2 linked regions of the Asanoa ferruginea genome follow. The protein of the gene in region 1 interacts with the protein of each later gene in a pairwise test. Links are inferred from orthologs where the notes say so. Each region holds a gene or a part of one and is shown on either strand. Other genes may lie near its edges. The genes, in order: DFJ67_RS41935 and DFJ67_RS12475.

Region 1 (5,831 bases):
GGTATGTTCGCTCCGTCGGACGGGCTCGCCGAAGGCGACGTCGTGCGGACCGGCCAGGTCATCGGGCACGTCATCACCCGGCAGGGCCCGGTCGACGTGGCCGCGCACAGCGACGGCCTGCTGACTGAATGGCTCGCCCACCACGACGACCCGGTCGCACCGGGCCAGCCGCTCGCGCGCATCGGAGGACAACCCGCATGACAGGCTCCCGCATCCTCGCTTTCGGCCACTATCAGCCGTCGCGGGTGCTCACCAACGACGACCTGGCCCAGATCGTCGACACCAACGACGAGTGGATCCGCGACCGGGTCGGCATCGCCACCCGCCGGATCGCCGACAGCGAGACGGTCGCCGACATGGCCGGCTTCGCGGCCGAGAAGGCCCTCGCCAACGCCGGCCTCACGCCCGCCGAGATCGACCTGGTCGTGGTCGCCACCTGTAGCTCCGTCGACCGCAGCCCCAACGTGGCCTGCCGGGTCGCCGCCAAGCTGGGCATCAACGCGCCGGGCGCCTACGACATCAACACCGCGTGCTCGGGCTTTTCCTACGCGCTGGGCACCGTCGACCACGCGATCCGCGCCGGAGCGGCCCGCAACGCGCTGGTCATCGGCGCCGAGAAGCTCTCCGACTTCACCGACTGGACCGACCGCTCGACCTGCATCATCTTCGGCGACGGCGCCGGTGCCGCGGTGGTCACCGCCGCGGCCGAGGGCGAGGCGCCCGGCATCGGCCCGGTGATCTGGGGCTCGGTGCCGGAGAAGTCCGACGCGGTCCGGATCGAGGGCTGGCGGCCCTACATCCAGCAGGAGGGGCAGCAGGTCTTCCGGTGGGCGACCACCGCCCTGGCCCCGCTGGCCCTGCAGGCCTGCGAGCGCGCCGGCATCGCCCCCGAGGAGATCGCCGCGTTCGTGCCGCACCAGGCCAACGGCCGCATCATCGACGGCATCGCCAAGCGGCTCGGCATGCCGCAGGCGGTCGTCGCCAAAGACATCGTCGAGTCCGGCAACACGTCGGCGGCCAGCGTGCCGCTGGCGCTGTCGAAGCTGATCGAGCGACGCGAGGTGCCGTCCGGTGCACCGGTGCTGCTGTTCGGCTTCGGCGGCGGTCTAACGTACGCCGGGCAGGTTGTTCGCTGCCCGTAGCGCGCAACAAGCATCACCACACCACACCCGAGAGGAAACAACCGCAATGACCCGTGACGAGATCACGTCCGGCCTGGCCGAGATCCTGGAAGAGGTTGCCGGCGTCAACCCCGACGACGTGGCCGAGGAGAAGTCGTTCACCGACGACCTCGACGTCGACTCGCTGTCCATGGTCGAGGTTGTCGTCGCGGCCGAGGAGAAGTTCGGCGTCAAGATCCCCGACAACGAGGTGCAGAACCTCAAGACCGTCGGCGACGCCGTCACCTACATCGAGTCGAACGCCTGACATGAGTCGCCCCGACGTCGTCGTCACCGGGCTCGGAGCGACGACCCCGCTGGGCGGGGACGTCGCGTCGACCTGGGACGCCATGCTGGCCGGCCGCTCCGGGGTGGGTCCGCTCACCCAGGAGTGGGCCGGCCAACTGCCGGTCCGGATCGCGGCGCAACTCGCCGTCGAACCCTCCGAGAAGATCGACCGGGTCAAGCTGCGCCGGCTCGACCGTTCCGAGGCGATCGCGCTGATCGCCGCCTACGAGGCGTGGGCCGACGCCGGCCTGGCCGACTCCGGGCTCGACCCGGAGCGGCTCGCGGTCAGCATCGGCTCGGGCATCGGCGGCGCCACGACGCTGCTCGCCCAGGACGACATCCTGGAAGCCTCCGGCCCGCGGCGGGTCTCCCCGCACACCGTGCCGATGCTGATGCCCAACGGCCCGGCCGCCTGGGTCGGCCTCGAGCTCGGCGCGCAGGCCGGCGTCCACTCGGTCGCCAGCGCCTGTGCGACCGGCGCCGAGGCGATCGCGCTCGGCCTCGACATGATCCGCGCCGGCCGGGCCGACGTGGTCGTGGCCGGCGGCACCGAAGCGGTCATCCACCCGCTGCCGATCGCCGGCTTCGCGTCGATGCGGGCCATGTCGACCCGCAACGACGACCCCGAGAAGGCGTCCCGGCCGTGGGACAAGGGCCGCGACGGCTTCGTGCTCGGTGAGGGCGCCGGTGTGCTGGTGCTCGAGCGCGCCGACCACGCCGCCGCGCGGGGTGCCCGGGTCTACGCCCGGGTCGCCGGTGCCGGCCTGACCTCCGACGGCTACGACATCGTGCAGCCGCACCCGGAGGGGCGCGGTGCGATCCGCGCGATCGCCAAGGCGATCGCCGACGCCGACGTCGCCAAGTCCGACATCGTGCACGTCAACGCCCACGCGACCTCGACGCCGGTCGGCGACCTGGCCGAGATCGTCGCGTTGCACGCCGCGCTCGGTGGGCACCCCGTGGTGACCGCCACGAAGTCGATGACCGGGCACCTGCTCGGTGCGGCCGGCGCGCTGGAGTCGATCGCGGCGATCCTGGCGATCCGCGACAGCGTGGTGCCGCCAACGATCAACCTCGACGACCCCGACGAGAAGCTCGATCTCGACGTGGCCGCCAACAAGACGCGGCCGCTCGACATCCCGGCCGCGCTCAACAACTCGTTCGGCTTCGGCGGGCACAACGTGGCACTCGTGTTCACCCGGGCCTGACAGTTACCCGGTCCTGACGGAAGAAGCACTATGACCAGCACCATCGCGCCGGACGAACAGGCGGCCGTGGACCATCGAGATCCTGAGGTGCGCCTGCGCGCCCTCTTCGACGACGGCTCGCTGCGCCTGCTCGCTCCGCGCGATGGCTCTGGTGTGCTCTGTGCCCGCGGTGAGATCGAGGGCACGCCCGCGGTCGCCTACGCGACCGACGCCACCCGGATGGGTGGTGCGATGGGCACCGAGGGCTGCCAGCACATCGTCAACGCGATCGACATCGCCGTCCGCGACCGCGTACCCGTGCTGGGTCTGTGGCATTCCGGTGGTGCACGGCTGGCCGAGGGCGTGGTCGCGCTCGACGCGGTCGGCCTGGTCTTCGCGGCCATGGTGCGGGCGTCGGGGCGGGTGCCGCAGATCTCGGTGGTGCTCGGCCCCGCGGCCGGCGGTGCCGCCTACGGGCCGGCGCTGACCGACATCGTGGTGATGAGCGGCGCCGGCCGGATCTTCGTGACCGGCCCCGAGGTGGTCCGCAGCGTCACCGGCGAGCAGGTCGACATGGAGCGGCTCGGCGGCCCCGAGCCGCACGGCCGGCGCTCCGGCGTGGTGCACGTGACCACCCCTGACGACGCGTCGGCGCTGGTCGAGTCGCGCCGGCTGGCGGCCATGCTGGGCCACCAGGGTCGGCTCTCGCCGGCCGACATCCGCACCGACGACACGGAACACGACCTCACCGGCACGATGCCGGAGGCGGCCAACCGGGCCTACGACGTGAAGCCGGTGGTCGAGGCGCTGCTCGACGAGCCCGGCGTGGAGTTGCACGCCAAGTGGGCGCGTAACATCGTCACCACGCTCGGCCGGTTCGGCGGCCGCACGGTCGGCGTGATCGCCAACAACCCGCTGCGCCTCGGCGGCTGCCTCGACGCGGCCAGCGCCGAGAAGGCGGCCCGGTTCGTGCGGATGTGCGACGCGCTCGGCGTGCCGCTGATCGTGCTCGTCGACGTGCCCGGCTACCTGCCCGGCCTCGGCCAGGAGTGGGACGGCGTGGTGCGCCGCGGTGCCAAGCTGCTGCACGCGTTCGCCGAAGCGGTGGTGCCCCGGGTGACGCTGGTGACCCGCAAGGCCTACGGCGGTGCCTACATCGCGATGAACTCCCGGTCGCTCGGCGCCACCGCGGTGTTCGCCTGGCCGGCCGCGGAGATCGCCGTGATGGGTGCCTCGGCCGCGGTCAACGTGCTGCACCGCAAGAAGCTCGCCGCCGCGCCGCACGAGGAGCGCGAAGAACTGCGCGCCCGGCTCATCGAGGAGCAGGTGAAGACGGCCGGCGGCGTGCAGCGGGCACTGGAGATCGGCGTCGTCGACGACGTGATCCAGCCCGGCGAGACCCGCCGGCGGATCGCGGAGGCGCTGGCCGCCGCGCCGGCCGCACGCGGTGCGCACGGCAACATCCCGCTCTAGCTAGCGCCGGTTGCGCGGGTGGTTCCTGGCCGTGCGCTCGTTGCCGTGCCGGTAGTTGCCGGTCCAGCGGGCCATCACGCCCTGCGGGTCGTCGTCGACCTCGGCCAGGAACTCCTGGGCCCGCGGGCCCCGCAACGTCGTCGCCGGGCGGCCGTGGTGGGTGATCACGACAGACCCGTCGGAGCGTTCCTCATAGGCGAATCCATGGGGGGCGGGCATGCCGGGCAGCCTACCGGCGACCTGTCGATAGGGTGGTGCCCGTGGAAGCGACCGAGATCCGCAAACTCGCCGCGCTGGAAGACCGCCACTGGTGGTACTACGAGCGCCGCGTGCTCCTGGCCCGAGCGCTGCGCAAGCTCGGCACCCCCGGTGCGGCGCTCGACATCGGCGCCGCGGGCGGCGGCAACACGCGGGTGCTGCGGGCTCACGGCTGGCAGCCGGTCGCGCTCGAATACGGCGAAGAGGGTGCCTCGGTGGCCCGCGAGCGCGGCCTGTCGGTGATCCGCGCCGACGCCCGGCACCTGCCCGTGCCGGCCGCGCGGCTCGACCTGGTCACCGCGTTCGACGTGCTCGAGCACATCGACGAGGACCACGAGGCCGCGGCGGAGATCCGGCGGGTCCTGCGGCCGGGTGGCACGGTGCTGATCGCCGTACCCGCTGACATGAAGTTGTGGTCGGCGCACGACGAAGCGGTCGGGCACGTGCGGCGTTACGACCGGGCGGGTCTGCTCGACCTGGTCGAGAAGGCCGGCCTCGTGGTCGACGAGCTGTGGAGCTGGAACGTGCTGCTCCGCCCGGTCGCCGCGTGGCGCCGCCGCAAATCCACCGGCAGCGACCTCGACGACCTCGCCACCCCCGTCAACCTCGGCCTGCGCGCGGTGATCGCCGCCGAACGCTATCTTCCGGTGAAATCATTGCCCGGCGTCTCGCTGATGATGCGGGCCCACCGTCCGGCTTAGGAGTCCAGTTCCCGTGTTGGCACCCCTGAAGAACATGCTCAGCAACGTCACGATGTATGTGGCGCTGCAGAAGGCGCTCGGCTCCGACCGGCTGCGCTACCGCTGCCTGGCCGAACTCGACCTGCACGACGGTGACACGGTGATCGACGTGGGCTGCGGGCCGGCCTACTACTTCGACCGGCTGCCGAAGGTGACCTACTTCGGCTTCGACACGTCGGAGCGTTACATCGCACACGCGTCGGCGCGGTTCGGCTCGGAGCGGGCGACGTTCTCCACCGAGATCTTCGGCGAGCAGCACCTGGGCGTGCTCCCACCGGCCAACGCGGTGCTGCTGCTCGGCCTGCTGCACCACCTCTCCGACGAAGACTCCCGGTCGCTGCTGCGGGTCGCGTCGCGGGCGCTGGCGCCCGGCGGCAAGGTGATCGCCGTCGACACCTGCTACGCGCCGGGCCAGGGCCGCGTGTCCAAGTGGATGAGCGACAACGACCGGGGCGAGCACGTCCGCGAGCCGGCCGCGTTCGAGGCGCTGGCGCGCGAGTCGTTCGCCGACGTGTCCGGCGAGGTGGTCGACGACGCCACCCGGGTGCCCTCCAGCTTCTGGCTGATGCGGATGGCCAGCCCGCTCGCGGTCGCCGCGTCGCCGTCGGAGACCGCCGGCTGAACCCATGCGCCGAGTCCACCTGGAAGCCGCGGAAGATCATGTCCAGCGGCTGGCGCGTGAGAGCGACCCGCTGGGTGCGGTCAAAGAGCTGATCTGGAACGCG
Region 2 (5,829 bases), 6.4 Mb from region 1 along the record:
TCGAGAACGAGGCAGCCGCGTCACTGATCTGGGTAGCACCGACGGTGATCGCGTTAGGCACCCGGGCGGGCGAGTAGTTACACGCATTCTGCCGCACACCGATGGCGTTGCCGTTGCCCGCCGCCACAGCGAACGTGATGCCCGAGTTGATCGCGTTGGTGACCGCGGCGTCGAGCGACGTGCTGAGGTCTCCGCCGAGGCTCATGTTGGCCACCGCCGGCTTGATCGCGTTCTCCGCGACCCAGTTGATGCCCGCCACCACCTGCGCGTCGGTGCCCTCGCCGGCGCAGTTCAAGACCCGAACAGCGACGAGCGAAACACCCTTGGCCACGCCGTACGTGTTGCCGCCGACCGTGCCGGCCACGTGCGTGCCGTGCCCGTTGCAGTCATCGGCGGCGCCAGCGTCGACGGCGTCGAAGCCGCTGGTCGCCCGCCCACCGAAGTCCTGGTGGGTCGTGCGGATGCCGGTGTCGATGATGTAAGCGTGCACATTGGACGCCGTGTTCGGGTAGGTGAAGGACTGGTTCAGCGGCAGGTTGCGCTGGTCGATCCGGTCCAGGCCCCACGACGGCGGGTTGGTCTGCGTGCCCGACGCGCGCACTTTGTGGTTCTGCTCGACATACGCGACGTTCGGGTCGGCCGCGATCTTCGCCGCCTGCGCCGCGCTGGCCTGAAGCTCGAAGCCCCGCAGCGCGGTGCGGAAGGTGCGAACCACCCTGCCGGCGACCCGCGCGGTCAGCTTCTTGGCGGTGCCGTCGACCGCCGTGGCGGCGACGCCATCCTTCAACACGACGATGTAGCTGCCGGCGACAGCGGTTGGACCGCCGGCCCTGCGAATGGTCCCAGATGGCTCGGCCGCGGCACCCGGCGCCGCGAATGCGAACACCGTCAGGGCGCTGACTCCGACCAAAATGGACTTACGCGGGAGATTCATCTCCCTCCTCCCCTTCCGGTCGACGGCCGGACGCCCCGTTCGTGACATCGCCGCCCGCAGACCGAACGTGAGGCTATGCGGCACGCGAAGACATGAACAGATGTCACTCGGCCAAGATCGATGAACGCTCGGCCAAAAGCGGGATAGGTGTGGACGGTGTTGCTGATCGGATCCGTCGACGCGGCGGGACCACCCGTTTCCGGGAAACGGTGTCCGCCAGCCCATTAACGTGGCTTTTGAGGTGTCGGAGGGGAGTGTCATGGCCGACCAGGCAGCACCCGCGAGAAACCCGTCCAGCCCGTTCGCCTCGGCCCGCGGCCACCACGTCGCCGTGCGTGTGCCCGACTACGCCGAGGCCAAGGGCTGGTATACCGAGAAGCTCGATTTCCGCGTCCTCGCCGAATGGACCTGGGCGGGTCTCGAACTCGCCTACCTGGCACCGCCGAATGACGATGACTTCTACGTCGAGCTCTTCGGCGGCGGCAATCCGGATCCGGGCACCTACTACACCAACGTCATCGACAGCCTGGAACGCCCCAGCTATCACCATTTCGCCCTACACGTCGACAGTGTCGACGACGCGCTCGCCGAACTCGACCGCCGCGGCGTCACCATCTTCGGCAGGCCGTTCGACCTCAAAGAGATCAACAGCCGCCTGGCCCTCATCGGCGACCCGTGGGGCAACATGATCGAGCTTTCGGAGCGGCTCGGCTGAGGCGGCGGCGATTCAGACCACACAAAGCGACGCCGGGCCCCGCGAGGGACCCGGCGTCAATGGCGGTGGCGGCGGGATTTGAACCCGCGGAGGGCGTAAACCCTCACACGCTTTCGAGGCGTGCTCCTTAGGCCACTCGGACACGCCACCGCCGATGAGATTACCCGACCCCCGAGGCGAACCCCGCGCGGGCACCACCGCCGGCGGACGGCACCCACACCGACCTGGCAGGATCGCCGCCATGAGTATTCACATCGGGGCGGAGCCCGGCGACATCGCGGAACGCGTCCTCATGCCCGGCGACCCGCTGCGGGCGAAGTGGATCGCCGAGACCTACCTCGACGACGCCAAGTGCTACACCCAGGTGCGCGGCATGCTCGGCTACACCGGGCGCTGGCAGGGTGTCGAGGTCTCGGTGCAGGGCTCCGGCATGGGCATGCCCTCGGCTTCGATCTACACGCACGAGCTGATCAACGACTACGGCGTGAAGACGCTGATCCGGGTCGGCTCCTGTGGCGCCCTGACCGAAGACCTGCAACTCCGCGACGTGATCGCCGCGAGTGGCGCGTCGACCGACTCCTACATGAACCGCGCCCGCTTCGACGGCCTGATCGACTATGCCCCGGTCGCCGACTTCAGCCTGTTGCGCAACGCGGTCGACATCGCCGAGCGGCGCGGCATCTCGATGCGGGTCGGCCCGATCCTGGCCGCCGACGCCTTCTACACCGACCGGCCCGACCTCTTCGACACCCTGGCCGACTACGGCGTCCTGGCGGTCGAGATGGAGTCCGCCGCGCTCTACACGATCGCGATGCGCTTCAAGGCCCGCGCGTTGACCCTGCTCACCGTCTCCGACCACATCAAGACCGGCGAGAAGACCACGTCGCAGGAGCGCGAGCAGACCTTCGGCCAGATGGTGGAGATCGCCCTGGACACGGCCATCGCCTGAGCCTCAACACAAAGAGACAAGCGCCACAACAAACTTTACGACCGGTCGTTCGGTTAACCCGCTAGGTTGACCGGGTGACCATCGACGGCCGGATCGCGCGTGGCGACCGCACCCGAGCTGCTGTGCTCGACCGCGCGGTCGCCCGCGCCACCGAAGACGGCCTCGACGGCCTCTCGCTCGGGCAACTCGCCACCGATCTGGGCGTCAGCAAGTCCGGCCTCTTCGCACACTGGCGATCCAAGGAAGAGCTCCAACTCGCCACCATCGAGCAGGCCCGCGAGCAGTTCCTCGAGCACGTCGTGCGCCCCGCCCTCCAAGCGCCCCGCGGCATCCGCCGCCTCTGGGCGCTGCACGACCACCGCATCCGCTTCTACGAAGACCGCCACCTGCCCGGCGGCTGCTTCTTCGCGAAGGTCCAGTTCGAGTTCAGCGTCCGCCCCGGCCTGGTCCGCGACCGGCTGACCGAGCACTTCGCGACCTGGTCCGAGCTGGTCGAGCGCCTCGCGCGGGAGGCCGTGCAATCCGGCGAGCTGCTCAACGACACAGACACACACCAACTGGCGTACGAACTCGAGTCGTTCGCTCTCAGCGCGGTGCTGCTTTCCCGCATCAAGTCGCCCGAACCGACCTACCACTACGCGCGCCGGGCCGCCGGTGACCGCCTGCGCACCCTCGCGACCGATCCCGACCTGCTGCCGGAGGGCTGAAAGATGACAACCGTTCTGGAGTACGGCCACCTCGAGCGCATCCGCATCCACTACGACGACCTCGACGCGATGGGCATCGTGCACAACGCCCGCTACGCCCTGCTCCTCGAGCGCGCGCTGACCGCCTACTGGGAACAGCGCGGCTTCAGCTTCGCCGACGGCCGCCCGACCCTGCCCGACAGCTTCCACGCGGTCGTCGAGTTCACCATCAACTACCGCACGCCGATCCGCGGCACCGGCGATGTCGCGATCCACTTCTGGCTCGACTCGTTCGGCCGCACCAGCGGGGTTTACGGCTTCCGGATCACGTCGGCCGACGGCACGACCACCCACGCCGAGGGCCGCCGCACGATCGTCCGGCTCGACCCGGAGAGCATGCGCCCGACACCGTGGACCCAGCCCGCCCGCGACGTCGCCGCTGACCTGATGAAGCCGGCACTAGCGGGGCCGGAAGAAACCGCGTAGCAGGTCGGCGGCCTCGGCCGCGAGCACCCCGCCATACACCTCGGGCCGGTGCGTCAACCGCCGATCGCGCACGACGTCCCAGAGCGAGCCGATCGCGCCGGTCTTCGGCTCCCAGGCGCCGAACACCACCGTGGACACCCGAGCCAGCACCAGCGCGCCGGCGCACATCGTGCACGGTTCGAGGGTGACGACCAGCGTGCACCCTTCGAGCCGCCAGGTGCCCAGCGTCGCCGCGGCCCGCCGCATCGCCACGATCTCCGCGTGTGCGGTCGGGTCGCCGGTCAACTCGCGCTCGTTGTGCCCGACCGCGAGTTCGTTGCCGGACGCGTCGAGCAGCACCGCGCCGACCGGCACGTCAGCCGCGTCGCCGGCGGCCGCACCGGCCGCGACGGTCAACGCCCGCCGCATCCACTCCTCGTGGCGGTCGCGCCGGGCCGACGTCACGCCTCCCGAAGCTCCTCGACCTCGTCACCGCAGCCGATCGTCTGGCAGATCTCCGCGGTGACATCGGCGGGCAACAGGCCCTCGTGGCCGCACAACTCCAGCAGCCGCCGGGCCGAGACACCGAGGTCGGCGAGCAGATCGGCGTCACCGACCGGGTCGGCGTCGGGATCGGCGGCGGGCTTGTCGGGATCGGCGTCGGCGCTCCGCTCGACCACCTCGTCGATCTCGATCGCCGGCACCTTGATGTCGCCGACCAGGATGGCACCGAGCCGCGACTCGTCGGCGAAGGCCGAGTCGGAACCGAAAATCCGCAGGTCTTCGCCCTCGTCGAGGCGCATCACGACGAGATAGGTGTCGTCAGACTCGATGAAGAGCAGTGAGATGTCGGCGTCGAGATCGGCATCGCGCAGGCGGTCGGCGACCTCTTCGACGTCGACAACACCGTGCAGGCTGACCTCGGCAGCGGTCCAGCCGGCCGAACCGCGGAGAGCGGCTCCAGCAAAGTAGGACACGGCGGATTCCCCCAATTGACCCCCGGCGGCGCGCAACCGCCGCCGTGCACCGGCGTTTTCGGTGTGAACGTGACGGTAGTCGGTCAGGTCGCCAGTGGCTCGACCAACTCCCCGAGGAGGGACGGGTCAGCTGGCCAGACGGCGCCGGGTTGCGATCAACTCACGGAGCCGGTCGCCCTGAAGTCGTCGCGGCTGGGTGCGCTCCCGGACCGACTTCGCTCCCGCGAGTTCGGCCAGTAGCTGCATCCGGCGGCGGCTGCGCTCAGGATCCAGCCGCTGCACTTTCCAAGCCATGGCGGCAGCGTCTCCGATGCTCGAGCGGTTAGTCAAGGCCGGTCGCACAGTGCAGCGAATCCCTTACGTAGCGAGGCATCGCGACCACGTGAGGTCGCGGAACGAACACGTCTGGTCACCACAGTGGCCAGTTGCCGTGGGTCGCCCAGGTGACACCGACCACCACCGCCGCGATGCTCCAGCCGAGCCCGGTGGCGGCCGCGACGCCGACCGCCACGCCGCGGTCGCCGGCCCGGACCAACAGTGCCGACACGAGCCAGGCGATGGCGCCGGCCAACAGCGTCCAGTAGGCATAGCCCCGGACGCTCGAGTCGACCACGCCGAAGGCGAGCAGCCAGACCGCACCAGCGCCGGCCCCGGCGGCCACCGCGCTGCCCCGCACGGCGTGCGGCTCGCGATAGGTGGGCCGGGTCCGGGCCGCTGGGAACAAACCAGATGGCGGGGTGCGGGGTGCGCCCGCGGGCGGCATCGCTGGTTGCGCCACGGTCATCCCCTCTCGAACCTTGCGGCTAGCGTACCGAGCGTTTCGACCGGCCGGCGGCGTCAGCCGAACTGGGCCAGCCGGGCCCGGGCCGCGCCGCGGATCGTGGTGAACGCCCCGCCCGCGACCATCTTGTGCAGGCTCGCGCTGGCCGCCATCGTGAACACCCCGCTCGACCCGTTGCCGTCGGCGGCCCAGGGCAGCAGTGCGCCACCCGCCTCGTTGGCCGCGGCCAACTTGATCCGGCGGGTGTTGCCGTCGATGCAGTTGCCGTGGTCGCCGGTGCGCGCCGACTTGCACACGGCGTCGAAGTGGCCGCCGATGTAGA

The links.
Region 2: the proteins of DFJ67_RS41935 (region 1) and DFJ67_RS12475 interact in binary tests that used the Escherichia coli proteins (3 or more experiments, as listed by UniProt). The link is inferred for Asanoa ferruginea from one-to-one orthologs.

Annotation. Positions count from the first base shown.
Region 1 is NZ_QUMQ01000001.1:9,024,256-9,030,086, forward strand. Bases 1-2,808 are described here. They hold DFJ67_RS41935 (acyl carrier protein), read left to right. Parts: upstream 1-1,188; coding sequence 1,189-1,428; downstream 1,429-2,808. Other genes in these bases: DFJ67_RS41925 (acyltransferase domain-containing protein), read left to right, coding at 1-201; DFJ67_RS41930 (beta-ketoacyl-ACP synthase III), read left to right, coding at 198-1,142; fabF (beta-ketoacyl-ACP synthase II), read left to right, coding at 1,430-2,656; DFJ67_RS41945 (acyl-CoA carboxylase subunit beta), read left to right, coding at 2,687-2,808. Also shown: more of DFJ67_RS41945, read left to right, coding at 2,809-4,108; DFJ67_RS41950 (hypothetical protein), read right to left, coding at 4,109-4,327; DFJ67_RS41955 (class I SAM-dependent methyltransferase), read left to right, coding at 4,369-5,067; DFJ67_RS41960 (class I SAM-dependent methyltransferase), read left to right, coding at 5,081-5,728; DFJ67_RS41965 (ATP-binding protein), read left to right, coding at 5,733-5,831. UniProt on the Escherichia coli protein: Carrier of the growing fatty acid chain in fatty acid biosynthesis.
Region 2 is NZ_QUMQ01000001.1:2,613,103-2,618,931, reverse strand. Bases 2,234-5,039 are described here. They hold DFJ67_RS12475 (acyl-CoA thioesterase), read left to right. Parts: upstream 2,234-3,308; coding sequence 3,309-3,770; downstream 3,771-5,039. Other genes in these bases: DFJ67_RS42640 (hypothetical protein), read right to left, coding at 4,853-5,020; DFJ67_RS12465 (tRNA adenosine deaminase-associated protein), read right to left, coding at 4,211-4,726; DFJ67_RS12470 (nucleoside deaminase), read right to left, coding at 3,744-4,214; DFJ67_RS12480 (TetR/AcrR family transcriptional regulator), read left to right, coding at 2,673-3,305; deoD (purine-nucleoside phosphorylase), read left to right, coding at 2,234-2,598. Outside these bases: DFJ67_RS12500 (S8 family serine peptidase), read right to left, coding at 1-934; DFJ67_RS12495 (VOC family protein), read left to right, coding at 1,194-1,649; more of deoD, read left to right, coding at 1,891-2,233; DFJ67_RS12460 (hypothetical protein), read right to left, coding at 5,136-5,510; DFJ67_RS12455 (NHL repeat-containing protein), read right to left, coding at 5,564-5,829.